Regions from separate parts of the Nonomuraea sp. bgisy101 genome, predicted to be linked through region 1. Evidence: riboswitches for the same ligand, from Rfam matches in the RefSeq annotation. Region 1 holds a riboswitch; the other holds the start of a gene.

Region 1 (3,403 bases):
TGGCGGGATGGGTAGGCGAAGGCGAGGTGTACCACCCGACCATGCCATTCGGGGTGGGCGGCCAGGAACTCCCTGTAGGCCAGCAGGCCGCGCACGATGTTCTTCGACAGCTCGGTACGGTCGATGCGCACGATCAGCCTGCGGTCGCCGACCTGCTCGCGCAGCGCGGCCATGTTGGACTCGACGTCGGGCTCGCAGGCACGCTTCCACAGCGAGTCGCCGTCGACGCCGAGGCCGTGCACGCCGATGCGGGTGGTGCGGCCCTCGTGGCTGACCGTCCTGTCGAAGACCTTGGCGCCCAGCAGGCTCTGGCAGCAGTCCATGAACGCGCCGGCCCACCGCTCGGTCAGGAATCCGGCGTGGTCGGCGCCGAGGATGCCTTCGAGCACCTCGCGCGCGACCTCGTCCGGCAGCAGCGAGAAGTACTCGGGAGGCGCCCACGGCGTGTGGCTGAAGTGGGCGATCCGCAGGTCGGGGCGTTCGGCGCGGAGCATCGCAGGGGTGAGCGTCAGGTGGTAGTCCTGCACCATCACCTTGGCGCCGTGGCCGGCCTCCTCGGCCAGTGCCAGCGCGAACGCGCCGTTGTAGTCGCGGTAGGACTCCCACTCCTTCGTGAACCTGGTGCCGAAATAGGGGGCGTTAGGCGTGTCGTACAGCAGGTGGTTGACGAACCAGAGGGTCGAGTTGGCCACCGCGTTGTACGCGCGGTGGAAGGTCGCAGGGGGGATGTCCAGCATGCGCAACTTGCCGGTGTCGTAGCCCGCCTGGTCGAGCCGCCCGCCAGGAGCAAGCCGTGCGGCGCTGCGGTCGCCGTCGGACAGCGCGGCGCACACCCAGAGCACGCCCTCGTCCCTGACCACTCCCGAGAGCCCGGAAACCAGGCCCCCGCCACCGCGTTTCATGGTCAGGTCGCCGTCGTCGGAAACGGTGAAGGAGACAGGGCCACGGTTGGAAGCCACAAGAACGCTGTTCACAACATCCACCATGACCCCGAACATAGGATCTCGCTATGGCCCTAGATGAGCTAACCGAGGAACTGGCCCGCTCCGCCGCGGGAGGCGATCATCGCGCGCTTGGCGAGCTCCTGAAGCGGATCGAACCCGACGTGCTGCGACACTGCGCCCGTATCCTGCCGTACCACCAGGACGCCGAGGAGGCCTGCCAGGACACCCTGCTCGCCGTGGCCCGCAACATCGGGCGTTTCGAGGGCAGGGCCAGGTTCAGCACCTGGCTGCACATCGTGACGGCCAACTGCGCGCGCACCACCTACAGGTCGCTGAAGCGCAGGGCCGCCGAGCAGACCTCGGAGGAGCTGCCCGTCCAGAAGCCCGACGTGCGCAGGGTGAGCGTCATCGCGGGGTCGAGGCTCGACCTGCTCGACGCGATGGAGGCGCTGGAGGCCGACAAGCCCGACCTGGCTCAGGCGCTGGTGCTGCGCGACATCGTCCAGCTCGACTACAACGAGGTGGCCGAGCAGCTGGGCATCCCGCTCGGCACCGCGAAGTCGCGGATCCACCAGGCGCGCAAGTACGTGCAGGCCGCGCTTGGTGATACATATCGTCTCAGCTAGCGAGACGGTTGGTCGTGTCAGGGGCACGGCCGGGTATCGTGATGCCCACAACTCCATATTGCTCATCCAGAGGGGTGGAGGGACCGGCCCTGCGAAGCCCCGGCAACCCTCCCGGACTGAACTCGTGAAGTGACGAGGCCGGCCGGGACAGGTGCCAATTCCGGTCTGTGACCAAGGCGGTCGCAGACGAAGATGAGGGAAGGCCTCGCTTCATGTCGCTTGACTTCGGTCCTGCTGTCGCTCTGTCCTGCCGCGAGTGCGGCGCGCGCTACGACCTCGGCCCCAGCTTCGCGTGTCTGGAGTGTTTCGGGCCGCTCGAGGTGGCCTACTCGTTCGGGTCCGTCTCCCGCGCCGACATCGAGGCAGGACCGGCCAACATCTGGCGTTACCGCTCGCTGCTGCCGGTGCCCGTCGACGTGGCGAGCAAGCAGAACATGAACCCCGGCTGGACGAAGCTCGTCAAGGCCGACAACCTGGGCAAGGCCCTCGGCATCCGCGACCTGCACGTGAAGGACGACTCGGGCAACCCCACCCACTCCTTCAAGGACCGCGTGGTCGCCATCGCCGTCGAGGCGGCGCGCAACTTCGGCTTCCACACCCTGTCGTGCTCGTCCACCGGCAACCTGGCCGGCGCGGTGACCGCGGCCGCCGCCCGCGCGGGGCTCGACGCCTGCGTGTTCATCCCGGCCGACCTGGAGCAGGCCAAGATCGCCATGGCGCGCGTCTTCGGCGGCAAGCTGGTCGGCATCCAGGGCACCTACGACGAGGTCAACCGCTTCTGCTCGGAGCTCATCGGCGACCCGCTGGGTGACAAGTGGGGCTTCGTCAACGTCAACCTGCGGCCCTACTACGCCGAGGGTTCCAAGACACTGGCCTACGAGATCGCCGAGCAGCTCGGCTGGCGGCTGCCGGACCAGATCATCATCCCGGTGGCCTCGGGGTCGCAGCTCACGAAGATCGACAAGGGCTTCAAGGAGCTGATCGCGCTCGGGCTGGTCGAGGACACCCCCTACAAGATCTTCGGCGCGCAGGCGCTCGGCTGCTCGCCGGTCTCCACGGCCTTCAAGGCAGGCCACGACGTGGTGCAGCCGGTCAAGCCGGACACCATCGCCAAGTCGCTGGCCATCGGCAACCCGGCCGACGGGCCGTACGTGCTCGACATCGCGCGCCGTACGGGCGGGGCGGTCGAGGACGTGACCGACGCCGAGGTGGTGTCGGCGATCAAGCTGCTGGCGTCGACGGAGGGCGTCTTCGCCGAGACCGCGGGCGGGGTGACCGTGGGCGTGCTGAAGAAGCTCGTCGACACGGGGCAGCTCGACCCCTCGCTGACCACCGTGGTCCTCAACACCGGTGACGGTCTCAAGACGCTCGACGCGATCGCGGACGACGCGACGCCCACGGCCGTGATCAGGCCGTCCCTTGACGCGTTCCGCGCGGCTGTCTGAAAGGAAAGGTAGAAGTCATGAGCGTTTCGGTGCGGATTCCCACCATCCTGCGCACGTACACGAACGGCAGCGCGGAGGTGAGCGGCGAGGGCGCCACGCTTCGCGAGGTGCTGCAGAAGCTGGACGCCGACTACCCGGGTATCGGTGCGCGAATTTTGGATGAATCGGGCAAGATTCGCCGTTTTGTCAACGTTTATGTTGGGGAAGAGGATGTCCGATTCGTGGGCGGACTCGACAGCGTCACCCCTGAAGGCGCGCAGATCTCCATCATCCCCGCCGTGGCCGGCGGCTGACCCTTTTCGGTCGTCACGAACGCCCGCGAGGTTTTCCTCGCGGGCGTTTTCATGTCCTTTGACCGTTTTTAAGGCGCTTCTTCCTCCTGAGGGGC
Region 2 (3,403 bases), on a different contig from region 1:
GAGCGCGAGCGGGCGGACGGACGTCCCCCCATGGACATCTTCGACGAGCCCCGGAGGGACGACGACCTGCCGCCCGACGCGCCGCCCACCCGCCCCTAGCGGCGGGCGACCAGATCCTGCAGCGCGCCGATCAGCCGGTCGACGTGCTCCTCGGTCGTGCCGATCCCGATCGAGGCCCTGACGGCCGACGCGGCGTCGTCCTCGCAACCGCCGTCCGCTATGTCGAGCAGGTGGCGCAGGAACGGGTGTGCGCAGAACTTCCCGTCCCGCACGCCGATGCCGTACTCGGTGGACAGCGCCTCGGCGACCTGCCTGGCGGTGTACCCGTCGACGACGAACGACACGATGCCGACCCGCGGGTGGTCGGGCCCCCAGAGCGACAGCTCGCGCACCCCCTCGATGGCGCCCAGTCCCTCGCGCAGCCTGGCGATCAGCCGCTCCTCCTCGCTGACCAGCGGCGTCCACCCCGTCGCGGTGAGCGCGTCACACGCGGCGGCCAGCGCGATCGCTCCCAGCACGTTCGGGGTGCCCGCCTCGTGCCTGGGCTCGGCGTCCTCGTGCCACTCGGTGGTCCCCTCGTCGAGGGCGCCCACCGACCTCACCGCCCCGCCTCCCTTGAGGTACGGCTCGCCGTCCGACAGCCAGTCACGCCGCCCGACCAGCACTCCCGCGCCGAAGGGCGCGTAGAGCTTGTGGCCGGAGAAGGCGACGTAGTCTAGGTCGAGCGCCGTCAGGTTGAGCTTGCGGTGCGGGACGAGCTGGGCGGCGTCGACGAGGACGCGGGCGCCGTGCCTGTGGGCGATGTGCGCGAGGGCGGCGATCGGCCACAGCTCGCCCGTCACGTTGGAGGCGGCGGTGACGACGAGCAGCTTGGGGCCCTCGATGGCGGCGAGCGCCTCGTCGGCCTGCCGTACGGCCTCGCCGGGGAAGGCGGGGGGAGCGAGGCGCACGACGCGCTGCCACGGGAGCAGGGACGCGTGGTGCTCGGTGTCGAAGACGACGGTCGTGGTGCCCTCGGGAAGGCACCGGGCCAGCAGGTTGGTGGCGTCGGTCGTGTTGCGGGTGAAGATGACCGCGTCGTCGGTGCGGGCGCCGACGAAGGCGCGGACGGTGTGGCGCGCCTGCTCGTAGCGGGCGGTGGTCAGCTGCGAGGCGTAGCCCGCGCCGCGGTGGACGCTTGAGTAGGCCGGGAGCGCGGCGGTGACGGCGGCGCTGACCGGCTCCAGACAGGGCGCGCTGGCGGCGTAGTCGAGGTTGGCGTAGGAGACCAGGCGGCCACCCTTGACCGGCACCTCGAGGTCCTCGCCCAGCACCTTGACCTGAACGGGGTTGAAGATCGTCGCAACGGACACGGCACAGCCCTTCTGGGGTCATCGGACCCCCGGCCGTGGCGCATCGGAGCCCGCGCTTGCCCGCCACACCTCGTGGCGGACCAGGTCTTCACCCGGGGCACCCCGCCGCGGACGCGAGGGTTGCCGGCCAGCAAGCCGGGGCTAAGCGCTGGCACTCATGACCTACGCCCGAACTATAACCGACACGGGGTGCCACTTCGCAAGCCGCGAACTTCTGGGGCGATCGGCTCGTTGGGGTTGGGGACAGCGAACCAAGGAGGCACATGATGATGGACTGGGTGGCAGACCCACAGATCTGGATCGGGTTCTTCACCCTGGTCGCCCTGGAGATCGTCCTGGGAATAGACAACATCATCTTCATCTCGATCCTGGCAGGGAAGCTGCCGCCCGAGCAGCGCGACAGGGCGAGGGTCCTCGGACTCGCCGCCGCCCTCGTCTCGCGTCTGCTGCTGCTCCTCGGGCTCTCCTGGGTGGTGAAGCTGACGGAGCCGCTCTTCGAGGTCTTCGGGCACGGGATCTCGGGCCGCGATCTGATCCTCATCCTCGGTGGCCTGTTCCTGCTGGCCAAGAGCGTGCTGGAGATCGGCGAGAGCATGGAGCTGAAGGACAAGGACGGCAAGGACCGCAAGGTGACCTCCTTCACGTCGGTCATCCTCCAGATCATGGTGCTCGACATCGTGTTCTCGCTCGACTCGGTCATCACCGCGGTGGGCATGGTGGACGAGCTGGGCGTGATGGTCGCGGCCGTCATCGTCGCGGTGCTGGTGATGCTGTTCGCGTCGGGGCCGATCAGCAGGTTCGTGGACAGGCACCCGAGCATCAAGATGCTGGCGCTGTCGTTCCTGGTGCTGATCGGGGTGGTGCTCCTGGCCGAGGGCTTCGACCAGCACATCCCGAAGGGCTACATCTACTTCGCGATGGCGTTCTCGGTGATCGTCGAGCTGCTCAACATCAGGATGAGGAGCAGGCACGCGAAGGCCGAATCTAATATGCAGTAGTGCGCTTTGATCCTTGGAATCCGGATTTTGTAGCTTCGCCCTACGCGGTCTACGACGAGCTGCGGCGCGACGCGCCGGTCAGCTTCTTCGAGCCCACGGGACAGTGGCTGATCGCCAGGCACGCGGACGTCAACGCGCTGCTCAGGGATCGCCGTCTGGGCAGGTCCTACCTGCACCTCGCCACGCACGAGGAGTTCGGGCGCGAGCCGGAGCCGGAGTTCCAGGAGCCGTTCTGGCGGGTGGTCAACGCCGGCATGCTCGACGTCGAGCCGCCGGTGCACACCCGCCTGCGCCGGCTGGTCTCCAAGGCGTTCACGCCGAGGATGGTCGAGTCGATGCGGCCCAGGGTCCGCGCGATCGTCGAGCGCCTGGTCGACGACTTCGTGGAGAAGGGCGGCGGCGACCTGATCGCCGAGGTCGCCGAGCCGCTGCCGGTCACCGTCATCGCCGAGATGCTCGGCGTCCCGGACGCCGACAGGCACCTGCTGCGCCCATGGTCGGCCGACATCTGCGGCATGTACGAGCTGAACCCCTCGCAGGAGGCGCAGCACACCGCGGTCAGGGCCGCGTCGGAGTTCTCCGACTACCTGAAGGACCTCGCCCGCGCCCGCAAGGCCGCTCCCGGCGAGGACCTGATCAGCGCCCTCGCGCAGATCGAGGAGCTGACCGAGGACGAGCTGGTCGGCACCTGCGTGCTGCTGCTCAACGCGGGCCACGAGGCGACCGTGAACGTGACCGGCAACGGCTGGTGGTCGCTGTTCCGCAACCCCTCCGAGCTGGTACGGCTGCGCGAGGACCTCTCGCTGCTTCCCACGGCGATCGAGGAGCTGATGCGCTACGACACCCCGCTGCAGATGTTCGAGCGCTGGGTGCTGGAGGACATCGAGGTCGGCGGCGTGGCCATCCCGAAGGGCGTGGAGGTGGCCCTGCTGTTCGGCTCGGCCAACCGCGATCCCGAGGTCTTCGACGAGCCCGACACGCTCGACGTCGGCCGAGCGGACAACCCGCACATCTCGTTCGGCGCCGGCATCCACTTCTGCCTGGGCGCGCCGC

Evidence for each region. A riboswitch is a leader RNA that binds a small molecule or an ion and turns the genes downstream of it on or off. The one in region 1 is predicted to bind S-adenosylmethionine.
Region 2: linked by a shared signal. The riboswitch ahead of AC3EO4_RS07465 (aminotransferase class V-fold PLP-dependent enzyme) and the one ahead of thrC (threonine synthase) in region 1 are both predicted to bind S-adenosylmethionine.

Annotation. Positions count from the first base shown of each region.
Region 1 covers NZ_JBYITD010000011.1:30,703-34,105, forward strand. The annotation lists gene AC3EO4_RS21700 (alpha,alpha-trehalose-phosphate synthase (UDP-forming)) at 1-986, opposite strand, end outside; gene AC3EO4_RS21705 (RNA polymerase sigma factor) at 1,010-1,570, shown strand; SAM riboswitch class I at 1,630-1,769, shown strand; gene thrC (threonine synthase) at 1,783-3,015, shown strand; gene AC3EO4_RS21715 (MoaD/ThiS family protein) at 3,033-3,308, shown strand.
Region 2 covers NZ_JBYITD010000003.1:261,519-264,921, reverse strand. The annotation lists gene AC3EO4_RS07470 (DoxX family protein) at 1-99, shown strand, start outside; gene AC3EO4_RS07465 (aminotransferase class V-fold PLP-dependent enzyme) at 96-1,352, opposite strand; SAM riboswitch class IV at 1,400-1,515, opposite strand; gene AC3EO4_RS07460 (TerC family protein) at 1,616-2,350, shown strand; gene AC3EO4_RS07455 (cytochrome P450) at 2,350-3,403, shown strand, end outside.